One region of the Demequina capsici genome, then DNA from elsewhere that is predicted to be linked to it. Evidence: predicted binding sites of a transcription regulator. Region 1 holds the regulator's gene; the other holds the start of a gene.

Evidence for each region. The regulator HrcA, encoded in region 1, represses chaperone genes, less so after heat shock. The targets are predictions, from matches to a motif close to TTNGCACTCGNNNNNNNCGAGTGCNAA.
Region 2: a site for HrcA is predicted at 4,930-4,956, ahead of groL (chaperonin GroEL). Genes of this name have one in related genera too.

The regions. Positions count from the first base shown of each region.
Region 1 covers NZ_CP134880.1:1,037,398-1,044,477, forward strand. The annotation lists gene lepA (translation elongation factor 4) at 1-973, shown strand, start outside; gene hemW (radical SAM family heme chaperone HemW) at 976-2,190, shown strand; gene RN607_RS04965 (P-loop NTPase family protein) at 2,220-2,786, opposite strand; gene RN607_RS04970 (DUF4870 domain-containing protein) at 2,822-3,385, opposite strand; gene RN607_RS04975 (DUF4870 domain-containing protein) at 3,476-3,856, opposite strand; gene hrcA (heat-inducible transcriptional repressor HrcA) at 4,119-5,126, shown strand; gene dnaJ (molecular chaperone DnaJ) at 5,127-6,260, shown strand; gene RN607_RS04990 (16S rRNA (uracil(1498)-N(3))-methyltransferase) at 6,268-7,014, shown strand; gene RN607_RS04995 (histidine triad nucleotide-binding protein) at 7,057-7,080, shown strand, end outside.
Region 2 covers NZ_CP134880.1:480,339-487,418, reverse strand. The annotation lists gene RN607_RS02370 (CAP domain-containing protein) at 137-919, shown strand; gene RN607_RS02365 (DUF3027 domain-containing protein) at 1,040-2,107, opposite strand; gene RN607_RS02360 (cold-shock protein) at 2,107-2,490, opposite strand; gene RN607_RS02355 (DUF4031 domain-containing protein) at 2,594-2,869, shown strand; gene groL (chaperonin GroEL) at 3,188-4,813, opposite strand; gene RN607_RS02345 (LytR C-terminal domain-containing protein) at 5,042-5,641, opposite strand; gene RN607_RS02340 (DUF3263 domain-containing protein) at 5,662-5,964, opposite strand; gene RN607_RS02335 (uracil-DNA glycosylase) at 6,036-6,710, shown strand; tRNA gene RN607_RS02330 (tRNA-Thr) at 6,761-6,833, opposite strand; gene RN607_RS02325 (DsbA family protein) at 6,974-7,080, opposite strand, start outside.

The DNA of each region.
Region 1 (7,080 bases):
GACGTCGCTCGGCGGCTATCGCGACCCGAAGCCGATGGTGTACTCGGGCCTGTTCCCGGTCGACGGCTCCGATTTCCCGATCCTGCGCGACGCGCTCGACAAGCTCCAGCTCAACGACGCTTCGCTCGTCTACGAGCCCGAGAGCTCCGTGGCGCTCGGCTTCGGCTTCCGATGCGGGTACCTGGGGCTTCTCCACCTCGAGATCGTGCGCGACCGCCTCGAGCGCGAGTTCGGGCTCGACCTGATCTCGACCGCCCCCAACGTGGTCTACGAGGTCCACATGGAGGACGGCAAGGTCGTCACCGTGACGAACCCGTCGGAGTTCTCCAGCGGCAAGATCAACGAGGTCCGCGAGCCGATCGTCAACGCGTCCATCCTCGTGCCGAGCGAGTTCATCGGCACCGTCATGGAGCTGTGCCAGGAGCGTCGCGGCATCATCGGCACCATGAACTACCTCAGCGACACCCGCGTGGAGATGCACTACACGCTGCCGCTCGCCGAGGTCGTGTTCGACTTCTTCGATCAGCTCAAGTCCCGCACGCGCGGCTACGGCTCGCTCGACTACGAGCCTGCAGGCGACCAGGCGGCTGATCTGGTGAAGGTCGACATCCTGCTTCAGGGCGAGCAGGTCGACGCGTTCTCCGCCGTCGTCCACAAGGACAAGGCCTACTCGTACGGCGTCATGATGGTCGGCAAGCTCAAGAACCTGATCGACCGGCAGCAGTTCGAGATCCCCGTGCAGGCAGCGATCGGCGCCCGAATCATCGCGCGCGAGACGATCCGCGCGATCCGCAAGGACGTTCTCGCGAAGTGCTACGGCGGTGACATCTCCCGTAAGCGCAAGCTGCTCGAGAAGCAGAAGGCGGGAAAGAAGCGCATGAAGAACATCGGGTCGGTGGAGGTGCCGCCCGAGGCCTTCATCGCCGCGCTGTCGACATCGGACGACGGCTCGGACAAGGGCAAGAAGAAGTAGCCGTGCCCGAACGCGCGCCTGCCGCGACCGCGACGGCGTCCGCCACGCACCAGCGCGACCTGGGCGTCTACATTCACGTGCCGTTCTGCCGCGTGCGATGCGGCTACTGCGACTTCAACACCTACGCGCCGTCCGAGGTGGGGGGCGCCACCCGGGAGGGGTACGTCGAGTCCGCCTTGCGCGAGATGGCGCTGGCGGCGCGCGTGATGGAGGGCGACGCACGCGCGGCGTCCACCGTCTTCCTCGGGGGAGGCACGCCCACGATGCTCGATGCCTCAGCCCTGGCCGCATTGCTCGACGGCGTGCGCGCGACATGGGGCCTGGCCTCCGATGCGGAGGTCACCACGGAGGCGAACCCGGACTCCGTGTCACGGGAGTCGCTCCGCGCGCTCGCGGACGCCGGGTACACCCGGGTGTCCTTCGGCATGCAGTCCGCGGTGCCTCACGTCCTGGCAGTCCTCGAGCGGACGCACGACCCTGACAACGTCGCACGCGCGGTCGGCTGGGCGCGCGAGGCCGGGCTTGCGGTCTCGGTGGACCTCATCTACGGCACTCCAGGCGAGTCGCTGGCGGATTGGGAGCGGAGCGTGGACGCGGCCATCGCGCTCGAGCCGGATCACCTCAGTGCCTACGCGCTCGTGATCGAGCCTGGTACGCGCATGGGTGCGCAGCTCAAGCGCGGGCTTATCGAGCCCGTGGATCCAGACACGCAGGCGGACATGTACGAGCTCGCCGACGCGAGGTTCGCCGCAGCGGGGTACGCCTGGTACGAGGTCTCGAACTGGGCGCGCGGCGCCGAGCATGCGTGCCGTCACAACATCGCGTACTGGCGGAGCCAGGACTGGTGGGGCATCGGGCCCGGCGCCCACTCGTACCTCGGTCCGCGTGTGGATCCGGACGGCGGCGAACGCGGCGCCGAGCGCTGGTGGAACGTCAAGCATCCGCGCGCGTACGCGGACAGGCTGGCCGCGGGCGAGGATCCAGCCGCCGAGCGCGAGCCGCTCACCGCGGACGACCTCGCGCTGGAGTCGGTGATGCTGCGCTTGAGGCTCGCTGAGGGCATGGCCATCGCCGACCTGCCCGAGCGTCGGCCCACGGAGGTGGCCCGCCTGGTGGCCGAGGGGGTGCTCGACGGCCGCGCCGCGCTGGCCGGACGCCTGCTTCTCACGCTGAAGGGGCGCCTCCTGGCGGATGCCGCGGTCCGCGCCCTGACCTGATCTCCGCCGCGTGCCGCGGCGCGCGGGCTTCAGCGCACGCTGTCCGCGAGCGGGCCCGCCAGCCAACGGTCGACCTGACGCGGCGACCTCAGCCGCACCACGGGAAGGTCAGGATGGTCGGCGCAGGCGGAGGCCACGCGTTCGCCATAGTCGTTCCTGGTGGTCCATGCCCACCGCACGATGTGCTCCGGGTCGGTGAAGAAGGTGTGGAACGGAGGCTCTGTGTTGCCGTTCCACAGCTGCTCACGGCGCATCCGTCTGATGAACGTGCGCCGCAGGACGCGTGGCAGAGTCACGGTGAGGAACGGCTGATCGAGCCAGATCAGCAGGTCGGCGCGCTCCGCGAGCAGCTGTCGTGCGGAGGGGTACTGCCATTCGGTGACCCAGGCGTCGGCCCCGACCAGCGCCCGCACGTCGTCGAGGAATCGGGCACGAGGCGTCCAGTCGGGACCGTGGAACAGCGAGTCGAGCTCGGTGTACGGCACCTTGAGCGTGACGGCGATCGACTGTGCGAGCGTGGACTTTCCTGCCCCGGAGACCCCGGCGATGAGGATCCTTCTGGGAGCTCGCGGGAGGGGGTCGTCGAAGCGCAGCACGAGCGCGATGCTATCGAGATGCTGCCGTGGTGAGGTCAGCGCAGGAACGGGATGATCAGCGGGATCCTGTAGTACTCGCCGTGGTTGGCCTTCACGCCGGCGACGAAGGAGATGACGATCGAGTAGAGGCCGTAGAGGATCATCGCCGGGATGGTCACGAAGAAGCCGATGAAGAGCGTGGCGAACCCGATGATCACGCCGCCGACCATGACGACGAGCAGCGTGAGCTGGAGGTTGAGGTTCTGCTTGCCGTGATGCTCGATCAGCGCCGAGCGCTCCCTGTAGATGAGCCAGAGGACCAGCGGTACCACCCAGGACACCGTGCCGAGCGACAGCAGGGCCGCCGCCGCGGCGATGATGTGGATCAGCATGGCCCAGTTGCGGGCCTCGGACTCGAGCATGCGAGCGGGCATCGGCTGCGCGGTGGGTCCACCGGGCGGAGGGAACGGGCCCCCGGCGGGCGGGGCGTCGCTGGGCTGCGGTGATGGCGCCTGCTCGATCGCCGGCGGCTCCGCGGCCCCTGGCTGCGCGCTGGAGCCGTCCTGTGGTGCGGCTTCGGGCGTCGTGTCGGCGCCCTCGGTGCGGTCGGTGTCGTTCATAGGGAAACCGTGCCACGACGTGGCAGGGCCCCGCATCCCTCCACGGAAGGAGCGGGGCCCTGATTGTGCGCTCGGGGTAGACCCTGAGCGCTACTTGATGATCCGCCAGTTGAACGGGTACCGGTAGTCGACGCCCTTGTTCGCGGCGATGGCGGCCTGGATGCAGAAGATCAGCGTCACGACGATCGTCGCGAGCCACAGGACGATGCCGATGAGCACGGCGACCAGGATCGACGACACGATATAGGCGATCGTGACGAGGATGGAGAAGTTCAACGCCTCCTTGGCCTGGCGGTCCACGTAGGCGGAGCGGTCCTTGCCGATCAGCCAGATGATCAGCGGCGGAAGGAATCCGAACAGGATGATTCCGGCGTGAGCGAGCGTGGCATAGAGTCGCTCGTCGCTCTGCGACATGGGCGCGGCCGGCTGCGGCGCGGCGGGCGGCGGAGGGGGAGGAGGGGTCTCGGACATCGTTCTCACCACTTCATTTGTTGGGACATATGGTGCGGTCGTGGTGCCCTGGACGAACGAGGGAGAGCCGTTACCCCCGTTGCGGTGCGCCTCGACAGGACCAATCTAGCGAGTGGTGCCCGAATTGTGCGGATGCACGCGGGATCCGTGGACAGCGGTCCGGGCGCCTCCTGGGGCCGCCTCGAGGGACCGGGCGGGCGTCAAGGTTAGGATTGGCACTCACAGGTGCCGAGTGCCAATGTCGATCGGGAGGTGGAGCGGCATGACCGAGGAGCGCAGGCGTGCCGTGCTGCGCGCGATCGTCGAGGGCTACGTGGAGACGTCGGAGCCGATCGGCTCCAAGGCGCTCGCGGCGAGGACCGGGCTGGGGGTGTCCCCGGCGACCATACGCAACGACATGGCCATCCTCGAGGAGGAGGGGCTGATCACGCAGCCCCATACGTCGGCCGGGCGGATCCCCACCGACAAGGGCTATCGATCGTTCGTCGACTACCTCGCGCTGACCTCGCTGCCGGACAGCCACAAGCGCGCCATCACCACGTTCCTGTCCGATGCCTTGGACCTCAACGACGTGATCGAGCGGTCCGTGCGCATGCTGAGCCAGTTGACGCGTCAGGTCGCGGTGGTCCAGTACCCGTCGCTGCGCGAGTCGGCGGTGCAGCGCGTGGAGCTGGTCGCGCTGGGGCTCGACCGCATCCTGGTGGTCGTCATCAGCGCCGACGCTCGGGTGGAGCAGTCCACCGTGCTCGTGACGACGGCCGTGATCCAGGACGAGCTCGACCGTGCGGTGCGCGAGATCAATGAGATCGCGATGGGCAGGACGCCGACGGCGCTTGAGCCGCCCCTGTCGGCCTGGGCGGACCGGCCGGGGCAGCCTGCGTGGGTCGCGGGTGTGACCTCGGCCGTGATCCAGGCGGCGCGGGGCGGCACGGTGCAGCGTGTCATCTTCGCCGGCGCCTCGAATCTTGCACGCGGCAGCGACCTCGAGGCTGACGCGATCGGTCCCGTGCTCGACGCGCTCGAGGAGCAGGTGGTGCTCCTCAGGCTCCTGCACGAGATGACCAGCGGAGACTCCGACGTGGCGGTGCGGATCGGCCACGAGACCCGCAACGACGCCCTCGCCCGCACCTCTATCGTCGCTGCCGGCTACGGAAGCGGTCCTTCCGTCTCGCTGCTCGGGGCCCTGGGGCCCACCCGTATGGACTATCCCTCCACGATGGCCGCGGTACGCGCGGTCGCCCGATACCTGTCGAAGGTGGTTGACGCTTAAGTGACGGATTACTACGCAGTGCTGGGCCTGTCCCGGAACGCAACGGACGCCGAGATCAAGAAGGCGTATCGCAAGCTCGCCCGCGAGCATCATCCCGACGTCGCGGGTCCCGAGGGCGAGGAGCGCTTCAAGGAGGTCGGCGCGGCCTACGAGGTGCTGTCGAACCCCGAGAAGAAGGCGATGTACGACCGCGGCGTGGACCCGCGTTCGTCAGCGGGATCCCAGGGTGGCGCCCAAGGCTTCGGGTTCGAGGACATCTTCGAGTCGTTCTTCGGGGGCGGCAGCCCGTTCGGCGGTCAGCAGCGGGGGCCGGCGTCACGCACCCAGCGCGGAGGCGACCAGCTCGTCGTCACCGAGGTGACGCTCGAGGAGGCCGTGTTCGGCGTGACCCGCGAGGTGGTCGTCGACCTGGCCGACGTGTGCTCCACGTGCTCCGGCTCGTGCTGCGCGCCCGGCACCCAGCCGACCACGTGCACCACCTGCCGCGGCGCGGGACACGTGCAGCGGGTCGCGCGGTCGCTGCTCGGCAACGTGATGACCTCGTCGCCGTGCCCGGACTGCGGCGGGTACGGCACGATCATCGCCTCCCCGTGCCCCGACTGCGCGGGTCGCGGACGGACCCATTCCCGCCACACGATCAAGGTGGACATCCCCGCGGGTGTCGAGACGGGCACCCGCATCCGGCTGTCGCACATGGGCGACGCCGGCGTGGGCGGCGGGCCCAAGGGCGACCTCTACGTGGAGATCCGCGAGCGCGCGCACAAGACCTTCGAGCGTCGCGGCGACGACCTGCACTGCACGCTGGAGGTGCCGATGACCGCGGCGGCGCTGGGCACGGTCCTGAACGTCGAGACGTTCGACGGTGAGCAGGAGGTGGACGTCACTCGGGGCACCCATGCGGGCCACACGGTGCGGCTCAAGGGCTTGGGCGTGGGACGGCTCCAGCGCGCCGGCCGTGGGGACCTGTACGTGCACCTGGACGTGCAGACCCCTACCGAGCTCACCGACGAGCAGCAGGAGCTGCTCGAGCGTCTGGCGGCGCTCCGCGGCGAGGAGATGCCGCAGGCGCGCCTCGCGCCGATCGGCGGGGGCGTGTTCTCGCGTCTCAAGGACGCGTTCAAGGGCCGGAGCTGAGCCGACGGTGACGGCTCCCGTCTTCGTGTGCGCGGCGGCGCGTGACGCCGCGGTGGGCGACCTGCTGACGCTCGACGGGCCTGAGGCACGCCACGCCGTCACGGTCCAGCGCCGCGTGCTGGGGGAGGTCGTCGACCTGGTCGACGGCGCGGGCCGGCGCGCGGGCGGACCGATCGCCGAGATCGGCGACGGCTGGCTCCGGGTGCGCGTCGCGCACGTGGCAGCCGACGACGACCCGTCCGTGACGCTGGTGCAGGCGCTCGCCAAGGGTGGTCGGGACGAGCAGGCGGTGGAGGCCGCGGTGGAGCTCGGCGTGACCGCGGTGGTGCCTTGGCAGGCAGACCGATCCATCGTGCAATGGCGCGGACCCAAGGCGGACAAGGCGCGTGGCAGATGGGAGTCGCTCGTGCTCGCGGCGACCAAGCAGAGCCGAAGGGCGCTGCTCGCCGAGGTTGCTGCCGTGGTGACGAGTCGCGAGCTCGCCGCGCTCATCCGGGACGAGGTTGCCGCCGGTGGGAGGGTGCTCGTGCTGCACGAGGTCGCGGCCGTCCCGCTCGCCGGGCTGAGCTGGGAGGATCCCCGCCAGGCGGTCACGCTGGTGGTCGGACCCGAGGGCGGGATCTCGGACGACGAGCTTGCGCGGATGGTCGACGCAGGCGCCGAGGCCGTGCTTCTGGGACCTCACGTGCTGCGCGCGGCGACAGCGGGTCCGGCAGCGATCGCCGCGCTCGCTGCGCTGCGTCGCACCTGGTGACCCGGTGACGCGCATGTCACCCCGACGCCCTACCCTGGACCTATGACCGACTGCCTGTTCTGCCGG
Region 2 (7,080 bases), 560 kb from region 1:
ACGCTTCCACGGGCCTCTGAGCCGTTCCTAGCATCAACCTCGACAGCGATGCGAAGGAACGCCGGAGCCGCCCCAGAGGCGACCAGAGCACCACCACCCCTCTGCATCCCGACAGTTCCCGATGCGTGAGGAAGACATGGAAGAGACCGAGGTCAAGGTTCGCCGCGAACCGCGCCGACGCTGGTACTGGGCGGTGCTCGCGGGACTGCTCCCGCTCGCCGTCGTGGGCACCTCCGTGAGCGCCGCGGCCTCGTGGATCCCCGCCGACGTGAGCGCCGCTCCAGACACCGCGCAGTCGGCGCCCTCGTCGGTCGCGACTGCCTCCGTCAAGGCCGAGGGCAGCGTCGAGAACGCCGACATCAGCTCGTCCATCCCCGCGATCGAGGTGAGCAGGTCGCCCGAGCCGGTGCCCGAGCCCGTGGCCCCGGTGACGACCACCAAGAAGTCGACCAAGAAGTCGACCTCCAAGTCCAGCGGCTCCACGTCCTCGTCGACATCCTCCTCGGGTGCCGCCTCCGCTCAGTCCTACACGGACTACTGCTCGAACCCGGCGTCGCCCTACTCGGCTGGGTCCTCAGCCAAGTCGCTGCTCACGGCCGCGAACAAGGAGCGCGCTCGCCTGGGCCTCAACTCGCTCGGCTGGTCGGGCTCGCTTGCGAACGCCGCGCAGAGCTGGTCGCAGACCATGCTCGACACGGACACTCTCTCGCACAGCGGTCGCGGCCAGGAGAACGTGGGCTACACATACAACAGCCTCGGTCTGAGCCTCGCATCAGGCATCACGATCATCCACCAGGCATGGATGCACTCCTACGGCCACTGCACCAACATCATGTACCCCGGCTACTCGGTCATGGGTGCGGGCGCGGTGCAGTCCGGGGACGGCACCACCGTGTACGCCACGGAGAACTTCGGCTGAGACTGGACATGTGAGAAGGGCCCGGGCGATGCCCGGGCCCTTCTCACATCCGCACCAGATGCCGTGGATGCCGCGCGGAGGGACCGCACGGGGTGAGCGCACCGCGCGCGCACGGAGGCGTCAGCCTGCGACGTTCCCCTGCTCGGTCGGCTCAGGGTCGACCGCGGTCGTGGCGCCTTCGCCCCTGTCACTGTCTGCGGAGTCGTCCTCCGCCAGCGCGGCTTCGTCGGTAGGAAGGCTCACCTCGGCAGGATCGGCGCCGTCGTCGGCAGCCACGTCCTCACCGGACCCGGGAGCGGGCTCCGCGTCGGCGGCCGGCTCCGGATCCGGCTCGGCGGCCGCTTCCGTCGCGGCCTCGGCAAGAGGCTCCGGCTCAGCCGCGCGCTCGGGCTCCGGTGCGTGCTCCGGTGCGGGCTCCGACTGCTGGGTGCCCTCCGGCTCCGGCTCGCTCAGGTCGAAGGGCTCAGTGGCGTCGTCGATGTACACCGGGTCGTCGGCGGGCCACTGCGTCCCCGGCCGCTCGACATCAGTCTGCGAGTGCGCACCGCATCCGTGATCGACCGAGACGACCGAGCCGTCGGAGGGCGACCACTCGTTGGAGCAGGCCCCGAACGTGGTGCGCAGCGAGCCGGTGAGCGGGATGAAGAACGCACACGTGGAGCAGGGCGCGGACGAGGCGATCGCGGACGGCGCCGTCGGTCCTCGGGATCCTCGATACCACCGGTCGGCGGCCTCCTCGCGACCGCGGGGTGCGAGCACGCGCTCTCGGCCCAAGCCGAGCTCCCAGATTGCCAAGGCATCGGCGTCGACGTCACCCGTCTGCTCGTAGCCGGGCATCAGGCGCGCGTCCTCGTCGTTGCGAGGCAGCACCATCGACGGCTCGAGGTCGCCGGGCTGGACGCGGTCGGCCCACGGGATCCACTGCGGCGCGAGCAGGGCATCGTCCGCCGGCACCAGGTGGGCCTCGCAGACGTTCGCGGTCTTGAGCCGCGGCGTCCGCGAGAGCGTGACGGACCAGACCCAGCCACGGTACCCAGGCAGCCTGCAGGCGAAGAGATGGGTGACGAGCTTGTCACCCTCGTCGTGGGCGGAGAGGTGATCCCCCACAGCGTTCGCATCGCCGGCCGCCTCGACGGCAGCCTCCCACGCCACGTCGACCGCGGCGGCCAGCACTGCGTCGACCGCCATCAGGCGTCCAGCTGCTCCGCGACGGCGCGCAGCACCGCGGCGACCTGGGCGCCCTTCGCGCCCTCGGGGTAGCGGCCCCGACGCAAGGTGTTCGAGACGCCGTCGAGCATCTTGATGAGGTCCTCGACGATGACCGTCATCTCCTCAGGCTTCTTGCGCAGGTTCTGCGCGACCGAGCTGACAGGCTCGAGGATGGTCACCGAGAGGGCGGACGGTCCGCGACGTCCGTCGGCCACGGAGAAGTCCACCTTGGTTCCAGGCTTGGGGCTCCCGGTGCCGGCGGGGAGGGCCGAAGCGTGAAGGAACACCTCGCTGCCGTCCTCGCTCGCGATGAAGCCGAACCCCTTGTCGGAGTCGAACCACTTCACTTTCCCGGTGGGCACATCTACCTCGCTGGTCTCAGTTGCGTCGCGGACGCGGCGCGGGCAACAGTCTAACGGTCCCGGCCGGTGGGGATGCAGGCGGCGACGCGCCTAGGCTCGGAACGTGACCGTCCTCATCGATCCCCCGCTCTGGCCGAACCACGGCACCGTGTGGGGACACCTGGTCTCGGACGAGTCGCTCGATGAGCTCCACGCGTTCGCACGCCAGGCCGGCATCCCCGAGCGCGGGTTCGATCGTGACCACTACGACTACCCGATCGAGCGGCAGCATCAGCTCCTCGAGCTCGGTGCCACGCTCGTGTCCACACGCGACCTCGTCACGCGGCTGCGCGCGTCGGGCCTTCGCGTGACCGCAGCAGCGCGGCATGGCCGCGCCTGACGCATCGTCCTTACGCCTGCCCTGCGCCCTGAAGCGTGCGCCACGGACCATCCGTGGCCGGCATCGCTGAGTGGCACACCAGCGCACAGATCCACTCCACTGCGTGCACTGGTGTGCCACTTCATGCGTGGAGGGCGCGCGCAGGGCGAAGGGTGTGGCTCACGGACGATGCGGCACGGGCCTGGCACGAACCCAGTCCAGCCCCAGCCCCGCTACGCCCGGCCAGGAGAAGCAGAAGGCGGCCCGGTGCCGCTGCGAGGGGATCAAGCCTGATCGCCCCGAGCGGCGGCACCGGGCCGCCTGACTGCAGAGGACTCCTTAGAAGCCCATGCCACCCATGTCGCCGCCACCGGCCGGCATGGCCGGCTCGGGCTCGGGCTTGTCCGCCACGACCGCCTCGGTCGTGAGGAACAGGGCCGCGATGGACGCCGCGTTCTGCAGCGCCGAGCGGGTCACCTTGACGGGGTCGTTGACGCCTGCGCCCAGCAGGTCCTCGTAGACGCCGGTCGCGGCGTTGAGGCCGTGGCCGATGGGCAGGTCCTTGACCTTCTCCACCACGACGCCGCCCTCAAGGCCGGCGTTGATCGCGATCTGACGCAGCGGGGCCGAGACGGCTGCCGCGACGATCGAGGCGCCCGTGGCCTCGTCACCCTCGAGCTCGAGGCCGTCGAACGCCAGCTTGCCGGCCTGGATGAGCGCCACGCCACCACCGGCGACGATGCCCTCCTCGACGGCGGCCTTCGCGTTGCGGACGGCGTCCTCGATACGGTGCTTGCGCTCCTTGAGCTCGACCTCGGTGGCCGCGCCCGCCTTGATGACGGCGACGCCGCCTGCGAGCTTGGCGAGGCGCTCCTGGAGCTTCTCGCGGTCGTAGTCCGAGTCGGAGTTGTCGATCTCGGCGCGGATCTGACGGACACGGCCCGCGATCTGCTCCTCGGCGCCTGCGCCCTCGACGATCGTGGTCTCGTCCTTGGTGACGACGACCTTGCGGGCCTGGCCCAGCGTAGTCAGGTCTGCGCCGTCGAGCGACAGTCCGACCGACTCGGAGATCACGGTGCCACCGGTGAGGATCGCCATGTCCTGCAGCATCGCCTTGCGGCGGTCGCCGAAGCCGGGCGCCTTGACCGCGACAGCCTTGAACGTGCCACGGATCTTGTTGACGACCAGGGTCGCGAGAGCCTCGGACTCGACGTCCTCGGCGATGATCAGCAGCGGCTTGCCGGTCTGCATGACCTTCTCGAGCACGGGGACCAGGTCCTTGACGTTCGAGATCTTCGACTCGACGAGCAGGACGTACGCGTCCTCGAGGACGGCCTCCTGACGCTCAGGGTCGGTGACGAAGTACGCCGACAGGAAGCCCTTGTCGAAGCGCATTCCCTCGGTGAGCTCGAGCTCGAGGCCGAGAGCGTTCGACTCCTCGACCGTGATGACGCCCTCCTTGCCGACCTTGTCCATCGCCTCGGCGATGAGCTCGCCGATCGTGGGGTCGCCGGCGGAGATGCCCGCGGTCGCCGCGATCTGCTCCTTGGTCTCGACCTCCTTGGCCGCCTTGAGCAGCTCGGCGGTCACGGCCTCGACGGCCTTCTCGATGCCCTTCTTGAGGGCGATCGGGTTGGCGCCGGCCGCGACGTTGCGCAGGCCCTGGGTGACGAGCGCCTGGGCGAGCACGGTCGCCGTGGTGGTGCCGTCGCCAGCGACGTCGTCCGTCTTCTTGGCGACCTCCTTGACGAGCTCGGCGCCGATCTTCTCGAACGGCTCGTCGAGCTCGATCTCCTTGGCGATGGAGACACCGTCGTTGGTGATCGTCGGTGCGCCCCACTTCTTCTCGAGCACGACGTTGCGGCCCTTGGGGCCGAGGGTGACCTTGACGGCGTCGGCGAGGGCGTTCATGCCCCGCTCCATGCCGCGGCGGGCCTCCTCATCGAAGGCAATGATCTTCGCCATGAGTGGTGTTCCTCTTTCGAAGGGTGGTGGCTCCCGCATCGCCCGCGACGGACGGCTCTCCCCACGGGGTTCAGGTCACCCCGCAGGCAGGGCCTCGATCGGAAGCCGAGGTCTCGTTAGCACTCGAACCAGGCGAGTGCTAACGCCGATTCTGGCACTCTCACCCCTCGAGTGCAAATGACGACGGACACCTGTTCGCACGCCGCTTAGCGCGGTGCCTGCGCGCGCCTACGCCGCGGGGTCGGTCGCGAGCAGCACCTCGATCGCGCCGCCTCCGGGCGTGGTCCCGAGCTGCACGGACGCGATCCCGAGCACCTCGGCGACCCGCGCGGCGGTGTCTGCGAGCGCTTCGTCGGAGTACATCACGACGTTGACGCCGTCCGGGATGAGGGACGCCTTGATGTTGTTCGCACTCACGTTCGTGAAGCCGTCACCCTCGAGCAGCGTCTGCTGGGCTGCAGCGATACCGGCGATGCCTGCGCCGTTGCGGACGACGACGCCGGCGTCGTACTGGATTACAGGCTCAGGCGTGGCCGTCACCGACGGCGAGGCCGCGGGACTGGCGGAGGCGGTGGCGCTCGGCGTCGCCGTGGCGCTGCTGGAGGTCTCGGCTGTCGGGCTGGCGGTCACGGACGTCGTCGCTTCGGGGCTCGAGATGTCGGTGTTCCAGTTCCACACGACCAGCCCATAGGCGGCCAGACCCGCGACAAGGAACACGACCAACGGGGTCAGGACACGGGTCCACCATGCGCGCGGCGCGCGGTGCACGCCCACAGGGCCAGCCTGGCGCGCGAGCTCGTCGAACTCGTCCTTCTCGTACTCTGCCACGCGCCGATGCTACCCCGGGGTCAGGCGCCTGCGGCGCGGCCTCGGCCCCGTTGCCGCGCGGAACGCATGCGACGAAGCCGCTTGACGAGCATCGGGTCGTGGGCGAGCGCGCGCTCGTCGTCGATCAGGGCGTTGAGGAGCTGGTAGTACTCGGTGCCCGACAGCGCGAACAGCTCACGGACCGCGTCCTCCTTCGCGCCGGCATACCGCCACCACTGACGCTCGAAGTCGAGGATGGCGATGGCGCGTTCGGACAGGCCCGAAGGCGGCAGCTCCTCGCGCTCGAGGCGCACGACGGCTCGGCTCACATTCCCCTCCTTCATCGTGCCCAGGTTATCGGCGAATGGCACCGATGTCATTCACCCGATGCCGCGAGCCCCGCTAGCCTGTCGTCATGCCGACGATGTGGCGCGACCAGGTGGCCCCTGACTGGACGGACGTGCTCGCGTCGGTCGAGCCCACCCTCACCCGGCTGGGAGCGTTCCTTCGCGAGGAGATCGCCGAGGGCCACGGCTACCTGCCGGCGTCGACGGCCATCCTGCGCGCGTTCGAGACCCCGCTCGCGGACGTGCGGGTGGTGATCGTCGGCCAGGACCCCTATCCGACCCCCGGAGACCCGGTGGGGCTGTCGTTCTCGGTGCCTCCGGGGCATCCGCAGCCGCGCAGCCTGCGCAACATCGCGGCGGAGCTGAGGGACGACACGGGCGAGGAGCTCGCGGGCGGGGACCTCAGCCACTGGCAGGACCAGGGCGTGATGCTCCTCAACAGGGTCCTCACCGTGCGTCCCGGCCTGCCCGGATCGCACCGGGGCAAGGGCTGGGAGGAGGTCACCGAGGCGGCGCTGCGCGCCCTGGCCACACGAGGCGGTCCGCTCGTCGCGATCCTGTGGGGTCGCGACGCCCAGGCGGCCGGCTCGCTGCTGGGGACGACGCCTCGTGTCCAGTCCGCGCACCCGAGCCCGCTGAGCGCCAGCCGCGGCTTCTTCGGGTCCCGCCCGTTCTCCCGCGTGAACGAGCTCCTGGGCGAGCAGGGCGCGGATCCGATCCGCTGGGGCACGCCCCGCGTCTGACGCTCACGTTCTGCGTCGCGCGCGCACCCGCGCTGGGGCGCCGTTCGTAGAGCTGGCAGCGGGACTTGAACCCGCAACCGCCCGATTACAAGTCGGGTGCGCTACCAATTGCGCCATGCCAGCACGTCCCGCAGGGGACGCTCAAGGATACCGGGATGGACGACCGTGATGAAGCCTGCACGCGGAGAGCGCCGACGACGCCCGGACGCGACGACGCCGCGCCCCCGGAAGGAGGCGCGGCGTCATCGCGTCGATGCGGACGGCTACTGGCCGGCCACCTGCGTGAGGTAGGCGGCGAGCGTGCCCTCGGTGAAGTAGTTCACCGTGTTCGGGTCGAGCGCCTCGCCGTTGACCATGACGGTCGGAGTGC